Regions from separate parts of the Bradyrhizobium sp. JR4.3 genome, predicted to be linked through region 4. Evidence: predicted binding sites of a transcription regulator. Region 4 holds the regulator's gene; each other region holds the start of a gene.

Region 1 (4,851 bases), on a different contig from region 4:
CCGTGATCGCCTCGATCGGCAGATAGTCGACATCGTTGCGGAACAGGTAGCGCGCGGCATCGCGGGGCGACATCGCGATGTCAGGCATGTGCTCGGGCATGAACTGCCGGGCCTGGAGTGCGCTGACGTCGGCGGCACGGAAGAAACGGTGCATATCGCCGCAGAGATCGCGCAGCCGCACGCCGGCATAGCGCGCCTGCCGTCGCTGGCAGAACTCCGGGATGGCGTCGGCCAGCAGCGCATTGTCGTCGTGCAGCCGCTTGAATGCGACGAGACCGGAGATCAGCGTGCCCGCCTTGCTTGCTTCGACGCCCGGAGTGAGCAGGAAGAGCAGGGAGTTGAGGTCGTTCTTCTCGGGGACGATGCGGTTCTCGCGCAGATATTGCGCGACGACCGGCGCGGGGATGCCGTGCTCGACATAGGCGCCGGTGATGCGATCGAAGCCGGGCGTGAGCAGCGTCAGCTTGTTCGGATCGGTCATGGCAAAGCCCTCGCTGAGGCCAGGGAAGCCATGCCAGGCGCTGTCGGGGGAGAGCTGCCACAGCGCAGGGTTGGTGGCGAGTTCGTCGGTGGAGAGTGTTTCCCAGGCGACGTTGTGGGCGGCGCCGGCGCGGCTGACGTCGGGAATTGCGACGCGGTCGGGGACGAAGGGTTCGAAGAACCAGCGGCGGTCCGGAGTCTGCTCCTTCTCCTCGAACTCCCGGCGCATCGCGCGGATTTTCTTGCGCAACTCGATGCCGAGCCGGATCGTGTCGTCCCACAACACTTCGCCGGAGCGGCCCTTCATCATCTGTGCGCCGACGTCGAGCGAGGCGAACAGCGGGTAGAATGGCGACGTGGAAGCGTGCTGCATGAAACTTTCGTTGAAGCGGCGGTGCTCGACGCGCCGTTTCTGGCCGCGGATGTGACGATCCTTGATGTGGATCTGGGATGCCTGCGAGAAGCTCGCGAGCTGCTTGTGGGTCGACTGCGTCGCGATGATGCCGGGAGCCTCGGGGGGAAGGTTGGTCAGCCCCATGGCGAAGCGGCCGGCATAGAGCGGGTGGAATTTCATGAAGCCGGCCCAAGCCTCGTCGAACAGGATGTACTCGCAGAGATGGCCGATGCGCTTCAAGATCATCTCGGCGCTGTGAATGGTGCCGTCATAGGTGCACTGCTCGACCACGGCGACGCGGAACGGCCGCTCCTTGCGCCAGGCGTCCTTGTCCGTCACCAAGGGATGATTGCGGATCGTCTCGCGCAAGGTTTTCTCGTCGAGCATGTCCCAGCGCATCGGGCCAATCAGGCCCCAGGCGTTGCGGATGGTCGGCACGTAGACCGGAACGCCGCCATTGATCATCAGCGCGCCATGATGAGCGGCTTTGTGATTGTTGCGGTCGAACAGCACGAGATCGCCGTCGGTGACGAGAGCGCCGAGCGCGATCTTGTTCGATGTCGAGGTTCCGTTGAGCACGAAATAGGTCTTTTCCGCGCCAAAAATCTGGGCGGCTTCCTTCTGCGCCCTTAGCGCGGGACCTTCGTGGGTGAGGAGGTCGCCGAGGTCGAGCACGGAATTGTCGAGGTCGTCGCGGAACACGGACTCGCCGAGATGTTCGACGAACACCCGCCCGATCGGACTGCGGTTGTAGAACACGCCGCCATTGTGGCCTGGACAGGTCCAGAGCTGGTTGCCCTCTTCGGCATAATCGACCAGCGCGCCGAAGAAGGGCGTCTTCAGCGTCTCCGCATATTGCTTCAGACGGCTGATCAGGTTCTTGGCGATGAAGGTCGGTGTCTCCTCGGACAGGAAGACATAACCGTCGATGAAGTCGAGCACCTCGACCGGCAGATCCTCGAACCGCTTGCGCCGGATCAGGAGGATGATCGGGAAATCGAGGCCGCGCCGCCGCATCAAATTGATCAGCGCCGAGGTCTTGCCCTCTAGGCCCTTCTTGCCCCAGTCCACCACCATGCAGCCGATCGCGGCATCGGTCTGCACCGCCATCTCCGCGTCCTCCAGCTTGCGGGCGCGAACGACCTCGAAGCCGGAACGCTGGATCTCCTCGATGATCTGGTTGAAGCGGACACCTTCGAGGTCGTCGGCGTCGAACACAGGTGCGGCGAACAGGAAGTTGAAGCGCTTGAAATAGTCCATGTCATGTCCCGAATGTGCGAGACCGACAGGTCTCGACACATTTGATGACAGCTGGATGACAGGGAGCGCGATCCCGAGCGGGCCGGGTCGGATGACCATCGGCTCAGTCCAGCAGCTTGTCCAATGTGATCGGGAAGCGGCGGATGCGTTTGCCGGTGGCGTGATAGACGGCGTTTGCGATCGCCGCCGGGACGCCGACGATGCCAATCTCGCCAATGCCCTTGATGCCGAGCCCGTTGATGTGCGCGTCCGGCTCGTCGACGAAGATCACGTCGATGTCGTGAACATCCGCATTCACGGGAATGTGGTACTCGGCGATGTTCGCGTTCATGATCCGACCGAAGCGATGATCCATCACCGTCTCCTCATGGAGCGCCATCCCGATCCCCCAGACCACGCCGCCCATGATCTGGCTGCGGCCGGTCTTGGTGTTCAGAATCCGCCCGGCCGCAACGGCGCTCACGACCCGCGTCACGCGAATGACGTTTAGCTCTTCGTCCACCTTGACCTCGGCGAAGACGGCCGAATGGGTGTTGCGCGCGTGTTTCTTGTCCTCACCGAACTGGTTGAGCTTTTCCTTCTCGATACGTTCGACACCGCCATGGCGCATCGCGTCGGCGATCGAGACTGCGCGGCTGTTGTCGCTGGCGCTGGCAATGCTGCCGTCGGTCAGCACCGTATCGACAAGCTCGGCGCCGGCGACCGGCGAGCCTGGCATCTTCCCGGCCAGAGCTAACAGCTCCTTGCGCACTTCCTCGGCGGCTGCGAGCACCGCATGTGCGCTCGAGGCGGCCATCCAGGAGCCGCCCTCGACAGGCGCCTGCGGCAGACTGGAATCTGCGAGCCTGACGCTGATGTTCTCGATTGGCAGGCCGAGTGCGTCGGCTGCGACCTGAGCGACAATGGTGTAGGTGCCGGTGCCGATGTCCGATGCGGCACATGACACCTCGGCATGTCCGTTCGACGTCAGCGCGATACGGACGGCGACCGGCATCTGCAGTGCTTCCCACACACCCGTCGCCATGCCCCAGCCGACCAGCTCCTTGCCGTCGCGCATCGAGCGCGGCACAGGATTGCGTCTGCTCCAGCCGAAGGCGTCCGCGCCGCGCGCGTAGCATTCGCGCAACTGCTTGCTGGTGTAGGGCAGGTTTTCGCTCTGGTCGCGATCCGAGTAGCACTTCAGCCGCAGTTCGACCGGGTCGAGCTTGAGCGCGACGGCGAGCTCGTCCATGGCGCATTCGAGCGCGCAGACGCCCGACGCCGCGCCCGGTGCGCGCATATCGCAAGGCGTGGAGACGTCAAGGTGAACCAGCTTGTGCGCGAAGCGGCTGTTCGGACTCTTGTAGAGCTGTTCGGCCCAGCCGGTATCGTTGCGCGCAAAATCCTCGTAGCGCGAGGTGACGGCAATGGCCTCGTGCGTGACTGAATCGAGCGTACCATCCGATTTTGCGCCAAGCCCGACGCGCTCGATCGTCATCGGCCGGTAGCCGAGCCCGTACATCTGCTGGCGCGTCAGCACGACGCGAACGGATCGCTTCAGCGCGAGCGCGCCGAGCGTTGCCAACACCACCTGATATTGCGGCCGCAAGCCGGAGCCGAAGGCGCCGCCGACGTAGGGCGAGATCACGCGAATGTCATCCGGCTTCTTATCGAACACGCTGCATAGAAACTTGTGTACGTTCTGGACGCCTTGAGTCTTGTCGTAGATCGTGAGCTTGCCATTGCTGTCCCAGACCGCCGTAGTCGCATAGAGCTCCATCGGATTGTGATGCTCGGTCGGTATCACGTAGTCCGCCTCGTGGCGCACATAAGCTCCCGCAAGAGCCGCTACGGCGTCGCCCCGCGGCTTGTGCGGCTTGTCCTTCTCGGCAGCGTTGCTGCGCTCGCCTTCGAGGTCGGTCGCAAAACCATGCTGCTCATATTCGACCCGCACGAGAGTCGCGGCAAATTTCGCGGTTTCCCAGTCCTCCGCCACGACCAACGCAATCGGCTGGCCATTGAACTTGATCGTGTCATCATAAAGCGGACGGAAAGGCGAGCCTTCCTCGGGCGCTACTTCGTCCTTCCACGAATCGTCCTTGTCGGCCAGCGGCGGACGGTTCGCATGCGTGAGCACGTCGAGTACGCCTTCGACCTGGAGTGCCGTACTGGTGTCGAGGCGGGCAATGCGCCCGCATGGAACGGTGGCCTCGACCACGAAGCCATGGAGGAGCCCGTCCGCCGGAAATTCGCCGGCGTATCTGGCGGCCCCGGTGACCTTGGCCCGGCCATCGACACGCGACGTTGGCGTTCCGACATAAGCGTTCATCGGTCCCTCACGCGATCTTCTTGTGGGCCTGGGATTGCGGCGTGGCGTTCGCCGCCTGTGTCAGCGTCCGCACGATGGCGCGGCGGGCGAGCTCGACCTTGAAGCCGTTATGTGAGCGGGGCGTTGCTCCCTGAAGCAAGAGCTCCGCGGCGTGCGCGAAATGATCGGGCGTCGCGGCCTGGCCGCGCAACGCAGCTTCGGCTTCGAGGCTGCGCCAGGGCTTGTGAGCCACGCCGCCGAGCGCCACGCGTGCCCCGCTGATTGCGTTGCCCTCCAATTCGAGCGCGGCGGCAACCGAGACCAGAGCAAAAGCATAGGACATGCGGTCGCGAATTTTGAGGTAGCTGTAGTTTTGAGCAAAGCCGCGCTGCGGCAGCTCGATCGCCGTGATGATCTCGCCGGTGCCGAG
Region 2 (4,851 bases), on a different contig from region 4:
CAAACACCCGTCCGACCTGCATCACCCGGCACAGCGCACGGAAGCGCTTGAGCGAGGTCAGCGCCTTGTCGACGGCGTCGGGCGCAAGCAGGCCCGTGCTCTGCACCTCGCGCCCAAGCCCGCACAGCGTCTTCTCGTTGAAGATGGGAATGAGGCTCCGCGTCAGTCCCTCGTAGACGACGAGACGGACCGAGTTGGAGCCGATGTCGATGACCGCGACGCTCGAGCCGCGCTTGCGCGGCCGCTTCACGTCGACGATCCCGGATCAGGATTGATGACGTTCATTACGGCGCGTGAGGCGGCGCGGCGAGGATTCCTTGAGCGACTTACCACGGCCAGACAGACTCGGATTGGTCATGAAGTAGTTGTGGACGTTGAAAGGCTCCTCGCCCTTCGCGGTCTTCATACGCGTTGAGGACCCGTCCGGCAACAATTGCCAGCTCTGTTCATTGTCCTTGAGATTGGCGACCATGATCTGTTCGAGAACCTGCTGATGCACCGTGGGATTTTGCAGCGGACACAGCACCTCGACGCGGCGGTCGAGATTGCGCGGCATCATGTCGGCCGAGGAGATATACACAGCCGCTTTCGCGCTCGGCAGGCCCTGGCCCATGCCGAAGCAGTAAATTCGGCCGTGTTCGAGGAATCGTCCGATGATCGACTTGACGCGGATGTTCTCCGACAGGCCGGGAATACCGGGCCGCAGGCAGCAGATACCGCGCACCACAAGCTCGACCTGCACGCCGGCCTGTGAGGCCTCGTAGAGCGCGTCGATAATGTCGGGGTCGACCAGCGCGTTCATCTTCATCCAGACCGCACCGGGCCGGCCGTGGCGCGCATGCGCGGTCTCGCCCTGGATGTGCTCGATGATGCGCTTGCGCAAGGTCAGCGGCGAGACCGCCATCTTTTCAAGATCGCTCGGCGCGGCATAGCCGGTGATGAAGTTGAACACGCGGGCGGCATCGCGGCCGATGGTCGGGTCCGAGGTGAAGTAGGAGAGGTCGGTGTAGATGCGCGCGGTCACCGGATGATAATTGCCGGTGCCGGTGTGGACGTAAGTCGTGAGGCTGCCGCCTTCACGGCGCACCACCATCGACAATTTCGCGTGGGTCTTCAGTTCGAGGAAGCCGTAGACGACCTGCACGCCGGCGCGTTCGAGGTCGCGCGCCCAGCGGATGTTGGCCTCCTCGTCGAAGCGGGCCTTCAGCTCGATCAGCGCGGTGACGGATTTGCCGGCTTCTGCAGCTTCCACGAGCGCGCGCACGATCGGCGAGTTGCTCGAGGTGCGGTAGAGTGTCTGCTTGATGGCGACGACGTCGGGGTCGCGCGTCGCCTGCTGGAGAAACTGCACCACGACGTCGAAGGATTCATAGGGGTGATGAACGACGAGATCCTTCTGCCGGATCGCAGCGAAGATGTCGCCGCCTTGCTCGCGCACGCGCTCGGGATGGCGGGGCACGTAAGGGGTGAATTCCAGATCGGGCCGGTCGAGGCGGGTGAGCTGCGAGAGCTCGTTCATGGCGAGCACGCCATCGACCAAAAACACCTCGTCGTCGGCGGTCGACAGCGCGTGCTGTACGAAGCTGCGCAGCTGCTCCGGCATCTTGGCATCGATCTCGAGCCGGATCACCGAGCCGCGGCGGCGGCGCTTCAGCGCGGTCTCGAACAAGCGGACGAGATCCTCGGCCTCTTCCTCGATTTCGAGTTCGGAGTCGCGGATGACACGGAAGGCGCCCTGGCCGTGAAGATTGTAGCCGGGGAACAGGCGGTTGATGAATAGCGCGGTGGCCTGCTCCAGCGAGATCAGCCGGACGACCTTGCCCTCGGCCGGCAGGCGGATGAAGCGGTCGATCTTGCCGGGCATGCGGATCAGCGCGTTCATCTGCTTGCCGTCGGCGGCGCGCGTGAGCTGGAGCGCGATGGTGAAGCCGAGGCTCGGAATGAACGGGAAGGGGTGGGCCGGGTCGATCGCGAGCGGTGTCAGCAGCGGGAACACGTTGCTGAGGAAGTAGTCCTCGACCCAGGTTCGTTCCGCTTTGGTGACTTCCTTGCCCTCGACCAGCACGATGCCCTCGTCGGCGAGCGTGCCGCGCAGGTCGCGCCAGATTGCCTGCTGGTCGGAGGCAAGCTGCGAGACGGTCCGGTTGATCAGTGCGAGCTGCTCGGACGGGGTCAGACCGTCGGGGCTGCGCTCGGCAATGCCTTCGCGCACCTGGGCCTTGATGCCGGCAACGCGGACCATGAAGAACTCGTCGAGGTTATTCGCTGAAATCGACAGGAATCGCACCCGCTCCAGCATGGGGTGGCTGGGATTGACCGATTCCTCCAGGACGCGGCGGTTGAAGTGCAGCCAGGAGAGCTCGCGATTGATGAACCGCTCGGGGCTCGATGCGATCGCCGGCGGGCCTTCGGCTTCCGGGGTTTTCTCTTTAACTTCAACAGCTTGCGCAGAATCCATCAGAAGTCGATCCATCCAGTTCGCCCCAATTTGCGACTTACGCGCAAAACCCGCGGGAGCATGTGTTAGAGCGATGACGTTTCGATGACATTGATGTTCCGCGGCCCGGCCGCGTCAAGCCGCCTTGGTCAGACATCCCGGAGCAGCTCGGCCGCCAGGGCCCGGGTGACGGGGCGGCCGAGGCGCAGGGCCTCGCTGTCCAGCAGGTCCACAGCCCGTCGGGCGGCGGCCGAGGACCGCTCCAGGCGAGTGGCGAGGTAGCTGACCACGCTCTCGTCCATGGCGAGCTGGCGGTCGGCGCAGAATTTGACGATCAGGCCGCGGAAGAGCTGGTCGTCAGGCGGCAGCAGCGAGATAACGGGGACAGCGCGGAGCCGCGAGCGCAGGTCGGCGAGCTCGATCTCGAGAGAGGCGGGCGCCTCGCGTCCGGTGAAGAGGACGTAGGCGCCGTCCTCGCGGGCCAGATTCATCAGATGGAACAGGGCGCGCTCATCGAATTCCCTCGCCTTGGGATCCTCGACCACCAGCGCGCCGGTGGCGAGCGCAGCCGGGACGGCTTCGGCGGTCAGCCCATTGGCCGTGGTCGAGCGGGCGCCTGAGGCCTCGGCCCAGATCGCGGCGAGATGGCTCTTGCCGCTTCCTTCCGGGCCGGCCAGCCACATGATCCGGTTCGGCCATTCCGGCCAGGCGTCGATGAGGGCAAGACCGGCGGCGTTGACGGGGCCTTCGAGGAAATTGTCCCGGCTCAGGCTCTCCGCATGCGGAAGCGAAAACGCCAATTGTCGGGGATGAACGCGGCCTGGCACGCTTGCTTTGCTCCGTGCCGGCATATGCCGGCTTGGTTTGAAGAGATGCGACTTAATCGAACGGGAGTTGGCCTTTGCGGGGCCGCTTCCCAACTCATTTGGCCTCGATCGTGCTGCTACTTGGCCTCGATCGTGCTCATGTGCCGCAACCATTCGACGAGATAGAGCGACACGGAGGAGAGCGTGAAGATCGTGACGAGGCCCATCAGGATTATATCATAAGGACCGGCTTTGAAGCCGAAGGCGAGGGCGGCCAGCACCAGCGCTGCGAACGCCACCTGGGCCACAGTGTTGAGCTTGGATACCTTCGAGGGCTTCATCTCCACAGGGCGGTCGAACAGCCACGATATGATCACGGCGGCGACGATCATGATGTCGCGCGAGACCACCAGGATGACGATCCAGCGCGGAATCGCGCCCCAGATGCCCAAGGCCATGTAGATCGAGACCAGCAGCGCCTTGTCGGCGAGCGGGTCGAGCAAGGCGCCGAGCTCGCTCGTCATGTTGAAGCGCTTGGCAAGGAAGCCGTCGACCGCGTCGCTGATACCGGCGATCAGGAAGACGGCGAACGCCACCTCCATTTGGCTCGACACGATGGCCCAGACGATGATCGGGACCAGCATGATGCGGCCCAAAGTAATGATGTTCGGTATACTCACACGGCGCTTCCCGGCACCCGGCCTGACCTCGAATTCGGCCCTTTGCAGGCTGAACCGGTTGATATCTCTACATAGTATACGGCGGCGCGCCATGCGAGCCATTGCGCGTCCCCGGAATTCGACGTAACCAGCCGCAAACCCACTGGAAATCGGGCATGACCGACCGCAAAAACGGCCTCACTTACGCCGATTCAGGCGTCGATATCGATGCGGGCAACCGCTTGGTCGACCTGATCAAGCCGATGGTGCGCGCCACCGCACGGCCCGGCGCCGACGCCGAAATCGGGGGATTCGGCGGCCTGTTCGATCTCAAGGCAGCCGGTTTTAAGGATCCCATCCTGGTGGCCGCGACCGATGGCGTCGGCACCAAGGTCAAGATCGCGATCGAGACCGGCCTGCATGGCGGGATCGGCATCGACCTCGTCGCCATGAGCGTCAACGACCTCGTGGTGCAGGGCGCCGAGCCGCTGTTCTTCCTGGACTATTTTGCCTGCGGCAAGCTCGATCCGGAGGCGACCGCGTCGATTGTCGCCGGCGTCGCCGAAGGCTGCCGCGAATCCGGCTGCGCCCTGATCGGCGGCGAGACGGCCGAGATGCCCGGCCTCTACAGGGACGGCGACTACGACCTCGGCGGCTTTGCCGTCGGCGCCGCGGAGCGGGGCACGCTCTTGCCGCGCAAGGACATCGCCGCCGGCGATGCCGTGATCGGGCTCGCCTCGTCGGGCGTGCACTCCAATGGTTTCTCGCTGGTGCGCAAGATCGTGGAACAATCCGGCCTCGGCTTCGGGGCGCAGGCGCCGTTTGCGCCCGTCATGACGCTCGGCGGCGCGTTGCTGACGCCGACGCGTCTCTACGTCAAATCCTGCCTGCGCGCGATCCGCGAGACCGGCGCGGTGAAGGGGCTTGCCCACATCACCGGAGGCGGCTT
Region 3 (4,851 bases), on a different contig from region 4:
CAGCGCGATAGCGGCGATCGGCCCGCTCATCGGCCGAGGCGGCTGGGCGGGGCCGGGAAACGAAACCGGTGTGCCGGGCCGCGACAGCGCTGTCAGCAGTCGGCGGAAAGCTGACTGCGCATCGTGAACGGGATCGCGGAATGCAGGCGGGATCAGATCAGCCGTCATTCGCCATGTCTCCCTGGCCCAGCATGAAGAAATCGACCTTGCTCCGTTGGGCCTCGCGTCGGATCGCCCGCTCTGCTTGGCGCACGCAGCGATCAATCGCGGCAATGATCGGGCCGATCTCGCCCGCCCCGGTAGCTTGGTCGCGCTGCATCAGTCCATCGAACACGGCGGCGAGTGCCGCGTGGCGCTTGTTGCGGCCGAGCACGTAGCCAATGCCAATCTCGCCAGTCTCGATCTGGAGCGTACAGCGCGTCACAGTCGCCTCGCCGATATTGAACACAGTGCCGGTGCGCCCGACGGCCCCCCGCAGCATCGCTGCACCACATTCGGGACGCCGTATCCACTGGAATTTTGGCCGAGCGACCGCCGCCCAGTGACGGTCCAGTTCTGCAATCGGTGCTTTGGCAAGCAACGTCATCCAGTTTTGGCGGCTATATTGATGGTGCGTCACTGAGATATTCATTTGTCTCGGATCAACTCACAGCGCTTGACGTCCGGCCGTCCAGACCCCTCGGACGACAGGACCGGCTCGGTCGGCTACGCGGATGAGGTCGGCGCGCTTGCCCACAGCGATCTCGCCGCGATCGAGAAGGCCGAAGGTTTCCGCTGGTTGCTTGCTTCCAAGTGCAACGGCCTCAGGAAGCGTTAGCCCCCCGGATTGGCTCGCTAAGTACCAAATGCCGCGCAGAATGCTGGCAGGGATGTAATCTGAGCAGATGATGTCAATGAGGCCGTCCTGCGCGAGCTCCCGCACCGAGACGTTCCCAATATGTGACCGGCCGGCGACGAGGTTCGGTCCCCCAACGATGATCGTCATGCCCGCGGTGCGGGCGGCTTTCGCCGCCTCCAGAGTAATTGGAAATTCGGAAATGACGAGACCGTATCCGACCGCTTCCGTGATATGGGCAAGAGTGGTGTCATCGTGGCTAGCGAAAGGTACACCGCGCGCGCGACAGTGTGCGACGAGGCGACGCCGATTTTCTTCCGTGCAGTCCTCTGTGGTCGCGACGGCGGCAATCGCTGCCTCGATCTCCGCCGCCGGCGTATTTTTGCGACGTTCTAGATGGCGGAAGCGCTCCGGGTCCCGCCGCGGCCCGTCATCCATGATGGTCACGAATCGAAGTTCGGGCTGGTCGGCATATTCAAGGAAAAGTTCAATGAGGTCGTGCTCGCGGGCGTCGCAGCGCAGGTGAAGCGCGTGGTCAGCCCTAAGCAGGCCGTGACGGCGCGCCTCCCCAAGCCCCTTGAGCATCAGAGGCAGCAGGCGCCGTCGCTCCGGGTTGCCCACCGCTCCAACGATCACGGAATCGAACACAGTGGTCGTCCCAGCCGCGCAGACCTGAACGTCATGAGCAATCGCCGCCCCCAAGGGGTCCCAAGTCATGCCGGCGCGCGGGAGAATCTGCTTTTCGAGGTGGTCGGTATGGACGTCAATCAAACCGGGCAGCAGATGATCGCCTTCAAAGTCGAGGGCGCCCCACGCAGTGGTATTGGCTGTCGAAATATCAGCTATCGCGCCGTCAACGATCTGGACCGTTCCTTTGAAACAGGTCGACCGGGTCACGATCTTGGCGTTGGTCAGGACAACCTCGCGGGATTGATGAATAGTTTGTGGAACTTGACTTAGCGTACCGATCGATTGACCCATCAGAGGACGCCTCTTTCTTGCTTTTAAACCCGCTTGAGTTCTATCAGCAGTCAAAGGCGCAGTGAGAGACAGCGCGATGACAAATCGTGTGACTTTGATGGAATTGTACAATGTCCTCAATCGAAAGGCGCTGTCCCAAAAAACGTTCGACCAGGCCACTTCGGTTTCGTCGCCAACGTGAATGAGCAGTAAGGTCCCGGATGGTTCTTTCCGAAGGTACAAGTGGCGATGTGATTCCTATTCTGTCAATTCAGCTTCATCTGGCCCGCTTAGTCGGAGCATGTCGAGCACATTGCCGTTCCGGGCACGCCTATTCGGCTCCGGCATGAACCGTCTCCGCTTCAAGGCAGGTTGTCATGATGAAAATGATGTTTTCAGTAATACTAGCCATCGCTGCCGCCTTTATCGGGGTGACCGCAGCCCATGCCGATCCGGTCACACTGAGGGTGGGCTATGCCTTTCCGGCCCGCGACGGCCTCTTCCGCCAGCCGATTGTCGAGCGGTTCATGCAACAGAACCCCGACATACGAATCGTCACGGAAGCCAACGCCGCCGACTGTCCGGCCCTGTTGCAGCAACTATTGAGGGCGGCGGTCACCGGGGATCTGCCAGACGTCGTTGCCTCGCTTTGCTATCCGGATATGCCGGTCCTTGCTGAGCGAGGACTGCTCGTACCACTCGACAGCTTTCTTGCCGCTGACCCGCTATGGGCCGCGGTCGGTGTGAGGCCAGAGGCGCTCGCCGCGACGCAATGGAAAGGCAAGACGACCGCCCTTCCGGAATCAGTATCGACGAGCGTTGTTTACTACAACATGGACGTCATTCGTAAAGTGCGTTTGAATCTCTCAAACTTGGATCTTTCTTGGGACGATATCCTGTCGCTCGCCGACAACATCCGCACGTCGATCCCTACACTTGTTCCGATCTTCTTTGAGTATTATCCCGACAGTTACAATTGGTCGTTCCACGCGCTGGTATATAGCCATGGTGGCGACGTGTTCACACCCGACGGAAAGATCGCCTTCGACGGCGCTGCCGGGCAGGCCGCCTTGCAGTTGATGCGCCGCTTCGGTGAGACTGGCATGGTCGACATGACCACCGAACAGGCGCGCCAAGCCTTTGCCTCGGGCAAAATCGGCATTTATGTCGCCTCCAGTTCGCGCCTGGAACAATTGACCGCCAACCTTGGATCTACGCGCGACATCCGCACCGGTCCGTTCCCGCACTCGGCTGCCGGCGGCAGGATGCCCTCGGGTGGCAGCGGACTGGCGATCATGACTCGCGATCCAGCGAAACAGCGAGCGGCGTGGGAATACCTGAAATTCGCTCTCGGCGCGGAGGCGCAAACGCTGATGGTATCGAAGACCGGATTGACGCCGGTCAACTCGATTGCGGTCAGGGACCCGAAATACCTTAGCGACTATTACAAATCGAAACCGAACGCCCTCGCTGGCCTTGCCGGGCTCGCCCGGATAAAGAGCGTGAATGTCTATCCCGGCGACAACGGGCCCCGCATCACCGCCGTCATTCGAGATCACCTGCAAAGTGTCGTGACGCTGAAACAGACACCGGACGGCGCGCTCGTCGACATGGTCCGCGATGTCCAAAAGCTCTTGCCGAAGCGTTGAAGTTTCTGTTTGGTTCGGCGCCATTACGGGTGCGGAGAGCGATCAATCATTCTTCGGAAGCTCGTCGCTGTTTCCCAAAATCTTCATCAGAGCAAATTCTCCTGCGCTCGACGGTGACGAGAGGAATTCATTCTCGCGAGCTGCCGACCAGCTAGCTGACTGTCATTCAGGGTTGGCAGAATTTCCAGTCTGCTGTCTCGATTGCAAGGTGCTATCACGGAGATGGGTGCATAATCGTGCACCTATGTCATCTTGGCATCGCATTGCCCAAGTGCAGTTGAATACGGTATGGCGGCTCGTTGACTGAGCCTGGACGTGCTAAGCGACCGCCAGGATGGGTATGAATGGCGCGGTCGTACCTATTCTGTCAGTGCAGTTTCATCAAGACCGGGTAGCGATCGCCAGAATGCCTTAGCAAGATGCCGGCACGATGAGGGCCGGTCTGGACAGAAAGTGGGCCATGAGTGACATCCACCTTCATCACATCACCAAATCCTTTGGCCCAACGCCGGTCCTTCGGGGTATTTCGCTTGCGATCGACCATGGAGAGTTCCTGACGCTGTTGGGGCCCTCGGGGTGCGGTAAGTCGACGCTCCTCAGGATTTTGGCGGGGCTGGAAGTGCAGGACAGCGGCTCCGTGAGGATCGGAGAGGGGCTAGTTGATGGCTTGCGGCCGAAGCTCCGTGATGTCGCCATGGTGTTCCAGTCCTACGCGCTTTATCCCCATATGACCGTAGCCGCCAACATGGCCCTGCCGCTTCGCATGCGGCGATTGAAGTTCTGGCAAAGGCTGCCGATCCTGGGAAGATTCATGCCGGGCGCCCGGCAAGTCTCGGCCGAAATCGACGCAGAAGTTGCCCGCACCGCAAAGGCGCTGGGCATCGGCCATCTGCTTTCCCGAAAGCCCGGCCAGCTCTCCGGCGGACAACGCCAGCGCGTCGCCGTGGGCCGCGCGATGGTCCGCCACCCTGCCGTCTTTCTAATGGATGAGCCGCTCAGTAATCTGGATGCCAAGCTCCGGGTCCAGATGCGCGCCGAGATCAAGGACCTCCATCGTCGTCTGGGCGTCACCTTCGTCTACGTCACCCACGACCAGGCCGAGGCGATGACGCTATCTGATCGAGTCGCAGTGATGCTCGATGGCGAGTTGATCCAGGTCGCTCCACCCCAAGATATCTATGCCGACCCCGACGACCGCCGCGTGGCCGAATTCGTCGGAAGCCCCAAGATCAACCTTCTCGACGCGATTGTGCGCGAGCGGGGCCTGGTCGATGCCTTCGGCACCAGCTTCAAGATCCTCTCCGATGCGCCGCCTGGTACGGCGCTCGCCCTTGGCATCCGTTCGGAAGCCTTCCACCTTTCCGAGTGCGTCGGCGTCAATACCCTGACCGGGGCGGTCCGGCTCAT
Region 4 (4,851 bases):
CGGCAGCTCGTTGATATCGAGGAAGTGCTTCGGTGTTTTCTTGGGCGTTTTATCGGGCGACGTGCTCATCAGCTTGCCGCCCGCTTGTTGCCGGACAACGCCGCGCAGGCGCGCTCGAGCCGCCCGACGCTGTCCTCGATCTCGGCTTCGGTGACGATCAAAGGCGGCAGGAAACGCACGACATTGTCGCCGGCACCGACGGTGAGCAGTTTTTGGTCGCGCAAGGCGGCAACGAGATCGCCGGAGGGCACCACGGCCTTGATGCCGATCAGGAGGCCCTCGCCGCGCACTTCGCTGACGACATCGCCATGACGGTCGATCACGGAAGCGAGCTTCTGCTTGAGCAGCAGCGACATCCTCTGCACGTGGTCGAAGAAGCCGGGCTTGAGCATGACGTCGAGCACGGTATTCGCCGCCGCGATCGCGAGCGGATTGCCGCCGAAGGTCGAGCCGTGCGAGCCCGGCGTCATGCCGGACGCCGCTTCCGCGGTCGCAAGGCAGGCGCCGATCGGGAAGCCGCCGCCGAGCGCCTTGGCCAGCGACATCACGTCAGGTTCGACGCCAAGGCGGCGGTATGCGAACAGATCGCCGGTGCGGCCCATGCCGGTCTGCACCTCGTCGAAGGCGAGCAACAGGCCGCGCTCGTCGCAGAGCTGGCGCAACGCCCTCAGGAAGGCGGGCGTTGCCGAACGCACACCGCCCTCGCCCTGGATCGGCTCGATCAGGATGCCGGCGGTCTGCGGACCGATCGCCTTTTTCACTGCCTCGAGATCGCCATGCGCGACCTGGTCGAAGCCCTCCATGGGTGGGCCGAAACCTTCGAGATATTTTGCCGAACCCGTCGCGGCCAGCGTCGCCAGCGTGCGGCCATGGAAGGCGCCTTCGAAGGTGATCATGCGATAGCGGTCTGGATGGCCCTTCGCGGCGTGATAGCGGCGCACGATCTTGATCACGCATTCCAGCGCTTCGGCGCCGGAATTGCAGAAGAACACGAAGTCCGCGAAACTTTCATTGCACAGGCGCGCGGCAAGCTTTTCGCCGTCCGGGCTCTGGAACAGGTTCGACATGTGCCAGAGCTTCGTGGCCTGTTCCTGCAACGCCGCGACCAGCGCCGGATGGGCATGGCCGAGCGCATTCACCGCCACCCCGGAGGTGAAATCGAGATAGCGCTCGCCATTGGTCGCGATCAGCCAGCAGCCTTCGCCACGCTCGAAACCGAGGTCGGACCTGGCGAAAACGGGGAGCAAATGCGGCGCTGCGCTGTTAGTCATGACGGTCACTTGAATGTTGCGGACGGTGTGAGCGTGCATTACGCAACGCACCATCGACCGGCCCGGAAAACGAAACGTGCCGCCTCTTGAGGGCGGCACGTGCGACTATCTTAGGCCTGGTGAATCGGGTGTCAATGCCGCCCGGAAAGCCTCGCGAAACGCTGAATCCGTAGTCTTGCGGTGCCGATTTTGCGGGATTTAGCCACGGAACATGTGGAAGCGAGTCGGCGGACTCTTGCGCGGGAGTCACGCCATATTGTAGCGTTTGGATTGTCAGATACGACATCTCGTGCAGTGGTTCTGATCTTTAAGTCCTTATGTACCGGCGTAAACGTTCGGGCGTTCAAGACGCGCCCGGCGAGCCTTAAGGGATTCTGGCGGCACGGGTTTTTGAAGGCTTAGGCATTCGCTGCGAGGCCCCAGGATGGCTGGCGCGCAGCGAGGGAAAGGGTGCAATGACGGTTTTGACCTGGTCCGATGATCGCGTCGAGCAGCTGAAAAAGCTCTGGGAGGCCGGACTTTCGGCCAGCCAGATCGCGGCGGAGCTCGGCAATGTGACCCGCAATGCCGTGATCGGCAAAGTGCACAGGCTCGGTCTTTCGGGCCGCGCCAAGAGCCCATCATCGGCAGCGCCCCGGCCGCGCAAGGCGCGCCCCGCGCAGCACATGATGCGGGTGAGCCGCCCGATCTCGCGCGGCAACACCGCGCTGGCGCAGGCCTTCGAGGTCGAGGCTGAGCCGGATCCGGTCACCTACGACAACGTGGTGCCGATGAGCCAGCGGCTGTCGCTGCTCGAATTGAACGAGGCGACCTGCCACTGGCCGGTCGGCGATCCCTCGAGCCCGGACTTCTTCTTCTGCGGTGGACGGGCGCTGTCCGGCCTGCCCTATTGTGCCCAGCACTCGCGTGTTGCGTACCAGCCGGCGTCGGATCGGCGCCGCGCACCGGTGAAGCCGGGTCCGCGGTAATCACGGCAAGTCGTCGCGCAAAGACAGTTCAATAATTTCAGTGTCGTCCTGGCGAAAGCCAGGACCCATACTCCGAGCACGCAGTAGTCGTGCGAAAGGGGTAACTCTGAGTCTTCGCCAAACCACTCCCTGTGGTTATGGGTCCCGGATCAGCGCTCGCTTCGCTCGCTTGTCCGGGACGACATCGGAGAATGCAGGGACAGCTCGCCAACAAACGAGCCTGCAACCCTACACCTGCTCCGCCTTGGCAAACCGATCATCCAGCGCGTAGCCGGCGCCGCGGACGGTGCGGATCGGGTCCTGTTCGCGGCCGAGATTGAGCAGCTTGCGCAGACGGCCGATATGCACGTCGACGGTGCGCTCGTCGATATAGATGTCGCGGCCCCAGACGCTGTCGAGCAGCTGCTCGCGCGAGAACACCCGGCCCGGATGCTCCAGGAAGAACTCCAACAGGCGATATTCGGTCGGACCGAGATCGATCGGCCGGCCCGATCGCGCCACGCGGCGCTTGTCACGGTCGAGCTCGATGTCGCCAAAGGCAAGCACGGTGGCGAGCCGCTCCGGGCTTGCACGCCGCAGCAGGCCCTTCACGCGTGCCAGCAGCTCCGGCACCGAGAACGGCTTGACGATGTAATCGTCGGCGCCGGTCGCAAGACCCCGCACCCGCTCGCTCTCCTCGCCGCGCGCGGTGAGCATGATGATCGGGAGCTGCTTGGTCTCGGGACGGGTGCGAAGCCGGCGGCACAGTTCGATGCCTGACAGGCCCGGCAGCATCCAGTCGAGCACGATCAGATCGGGGATGTGCTCCTTGAGGCGGGTGTCGGCGTCGTCGCCGCGCATCACCGTCTCGACGTCATAGCCGTCGCCTTCGAGGTTGTAGCGGAGAAGCTCGGTCAGGGCTTCCTCGTCCTCAACCACCATAATGCGTGCGCCCATCGGGTCGTCGCTCCCTTAAGTCTTCAGGTGTTCGGTACCGTGTTGGCGAAGGTCGTCATGTCGCCCTTCGGCCGCTTGTCGGTGATCGCCTGGCCCTCGATCATGTAGAACACGGTCTCGGCGATGTTGGTGGCGTGGTCGCCGATCCGCTCGATGTTCTTGGCGCAGAACATCAGGTGAATACAGAACGAGATGTTGCGCGGATCCTCCATCATGTAGGTGAGGAGCTCGCGGAACAACGAGGTGCAGATGGCGTCGACTTCCTCGTCGCCCTTCCACACCGCCATCGCCGCCGGCAAATCATGCGCGGCATAGGCGTCCAGCACCGACTTGACCTGCTGCTGCACGAGGTCGGTCATGTGCTCGAGGCCGCGGAACAGCTTGAGCGGATGGAAGTCCGTCTCCAGCGCCGCGACGCGCTTGCCCATGTTCTTGGCGAGGTCGCCGATGCGCTCGAGATCGGTCGCGACGCGCATGGCGCCGACGATCTCGCGCAGATCGACCGCCATCGGCTGGCGGCGGGCGATGGTGAGCACCGCACGCTCCTCGATGCGCTTCTGCAGCGCGTCGAGCTCGGTGTCGATGGCGACGACGCGCTGGCCGAGCGGGACGTCGCGGCGGATCAGCGCGTCGACGGACTCGACGATCATGCGCTCGGCGATGCCGCCCATCTCGGCGACCAGGCGGGTGAGTTCCTGGAGGTCGGTGTCGAAAGCCTTTGCGGTATGTTCGGAAGCCATGTCGCGTCTCCTAGCCGAACCGGCCGGTGATGTAATCCTGCGTGCGCCGGTCGGTCGGCGACGTGAAGATCTTGCTGGTGTCGTCGAACTCGATCAGCTCGCCGAGATACATGAAGGCGGTCTTGTCGGAGACGCGCGCCGCCTGCTGCATGTTGTGGGTGACGATCGCGATCGTGTAATCCTCGGACAGCTCCTGGATCAGCTCCTCGACCTTGGCGGTCGAGATCGGGTCGAGCGCCGAACAGGGTTCGTCGAACAGGATCACCTCGGGCCGCACCGCGACGGTGCGGGCGATGCAGAGGCGCTGCTGCTGGCCGCCGGAGAGCGACAGGCCGGAGGCGTTGAGCTTGTCCTTGACCTCGTTCCACAGCGCGCCGCCGCGCAGCGCCTTCTCGACGCGGCCGTCCATTTCGGACTTCGAGATCTTCTCATACAGGCGGATGCCGAACGCGATGTTCTCGTAGATCGTCATCGGGAACGGCGTCGGCTTCTGGAACACCATGCCGACGCGGGCGCGCAGCAAATTGAGGTCCAGCTTGCCGTCGAGGATGTTGGTCTGGTCGAGCATCAGCTGACCGGTGGCGCGCTGGCCGGGATAGAGGTCGTACATCCGGTTGAAGATGCGCAGCAGGGTCGACTTGCCGCAGCCCGACGGACCGATGAACGCCGTGACGCGATTGGCGCCGAGCGTCAGGTTGATGTTCTTCAGCGCGTGGTGCTCGCCGTAATAGAAGTTCAGGTTGCGCACGGTCACCTTCGGGGGCGCCTCCGGCAGCACTGGCGCGTGGGGCAGCCCACCGGCCGCGCTCATCGACGATACTGAAAGATCACTCATTTTGCGGTCCTCTCGGCGCCAAGGATGCGCGCGCCAATATTAAGGGCAAGAACGGTCAGGGTGATGAGCAGCGCCCCGCTCCAGGCCAGCTGTTTCCAGTA

The links. The regulator PhoB, encoded in region 4, activates phosphate uptake and scavenging genes when phosphate is short. The targets are predictions, from matches to a motif close to TGTCATNNANCTGTCAT.
Region 1: ABIB91_RS19195 (Orn/Lys/Arg family decarboxylase) is a predicted target of PhoB. The motif match lies at 2,179-2,195, and genes of this name have one in related genera.
Region 2: ABIB91_RS24420 (RNA degradosome polyphosphate kinase) is a predicted target of PhoB. The motif match lies at 2,532-2,548, and genes of this name have one in related genera.
Region 3: ABIB91_RS37655 (alpha-D-ribose 1-methylphosphonate 5-triphosphate diphosphatase) is a predicted target of PhoB. The motif match lies at 1,882-1,898, and genes of this name have one in related genera.

The regions. Positions count from the first base shown of each region.
Region 1 is NZ_JBEPQF010000011.1:86,612-91,462, forward strand. It holds gene ABIB91_RS19195 (Orn/Lys/Arg family decarboxylase) at 1-2,134, opposite strand, end outside; gene ABIB91_RS19200 (xanthine dehydrogenase family protein molybdopterin-binding subunit) at 2,238-4,442, opposite strand; gene ABIB91_RS19205 (FAD binding domain-containing protein) at 4,450-4,851, opposite strand, start outside.
Region 2 is NZ_JBEPQF010000016.1:127,193-132,043, forward strand. It holds gene ppx (exopolyphosphatase) at 1-250, opposite strand, end outside; gene ABIB91_RS24420 (RNA degradosome polyphosphate kinase) at 266-2,458, opposite strand; gene ABIB91_RS24425 (P-loop NTPase family protein) at 2,587-3,264, opposite strand; gene ABIB91_RS24430 (CDP-alcohol phosphatidyltransferase family protein) at 3,381-3,923, opposite strand; gene purM (phosphoribosylformylglycinamidine cyclo-ligase) at 4,079-4,851, shown strand, end outside.
Region 3 is NZ_JBEPQF010000046.1:40,551-45,401, reverse strand. It holds gene phnH (phosphonate C-P lyase system protein PhnH) at 1-168, opposite strand, end outside; gene phnG (phosphonate C-P lyase system protein PhnG) at 158-631, opposite strand; gene ABIB91_RS37655 (alpha-D-ribose 1-methylphosphonate 5-triphosphate diphosphatase) at 647-1,816, opposite strand; gene ABIB91_RS37650 (extracellular solute-binding protein) at 2,173-3,444, shown strand; gene ABIB91_RS37645 (ABC transporter ATP-binding protein) at 3,905-4,851, shown strand, end outside.
Region 4 is NZ_JBEPQF010000008.1:227,594-232,444, forward strand. It holds gene argF (ornithine carbamoyltransferase) at 1-69, opposite strand, end outside; gene ABIB91_RS16030 (aspartate aminotransferase family protein) at 69-1,271, opposite strand; gene ABIB91_RS16035 (GcrA family cell cycle regulator) at 1,727-2,239, shown strand; gene phoB (phosphate regulon transcriptional regulator PhoB) at 2,468-3,175, opposite strand; gene phoU (phosphate signaling complex protein PhoU) at 3,199-3,915, opposite strand; gene pstB (phosphate ABC transporter ATP-binding protein PstB) at 3,926-4,750, opposite strand; gene pstA (phosphate ABC transporter permease PstA) at 4,747-4,851, opposite strand, start outside.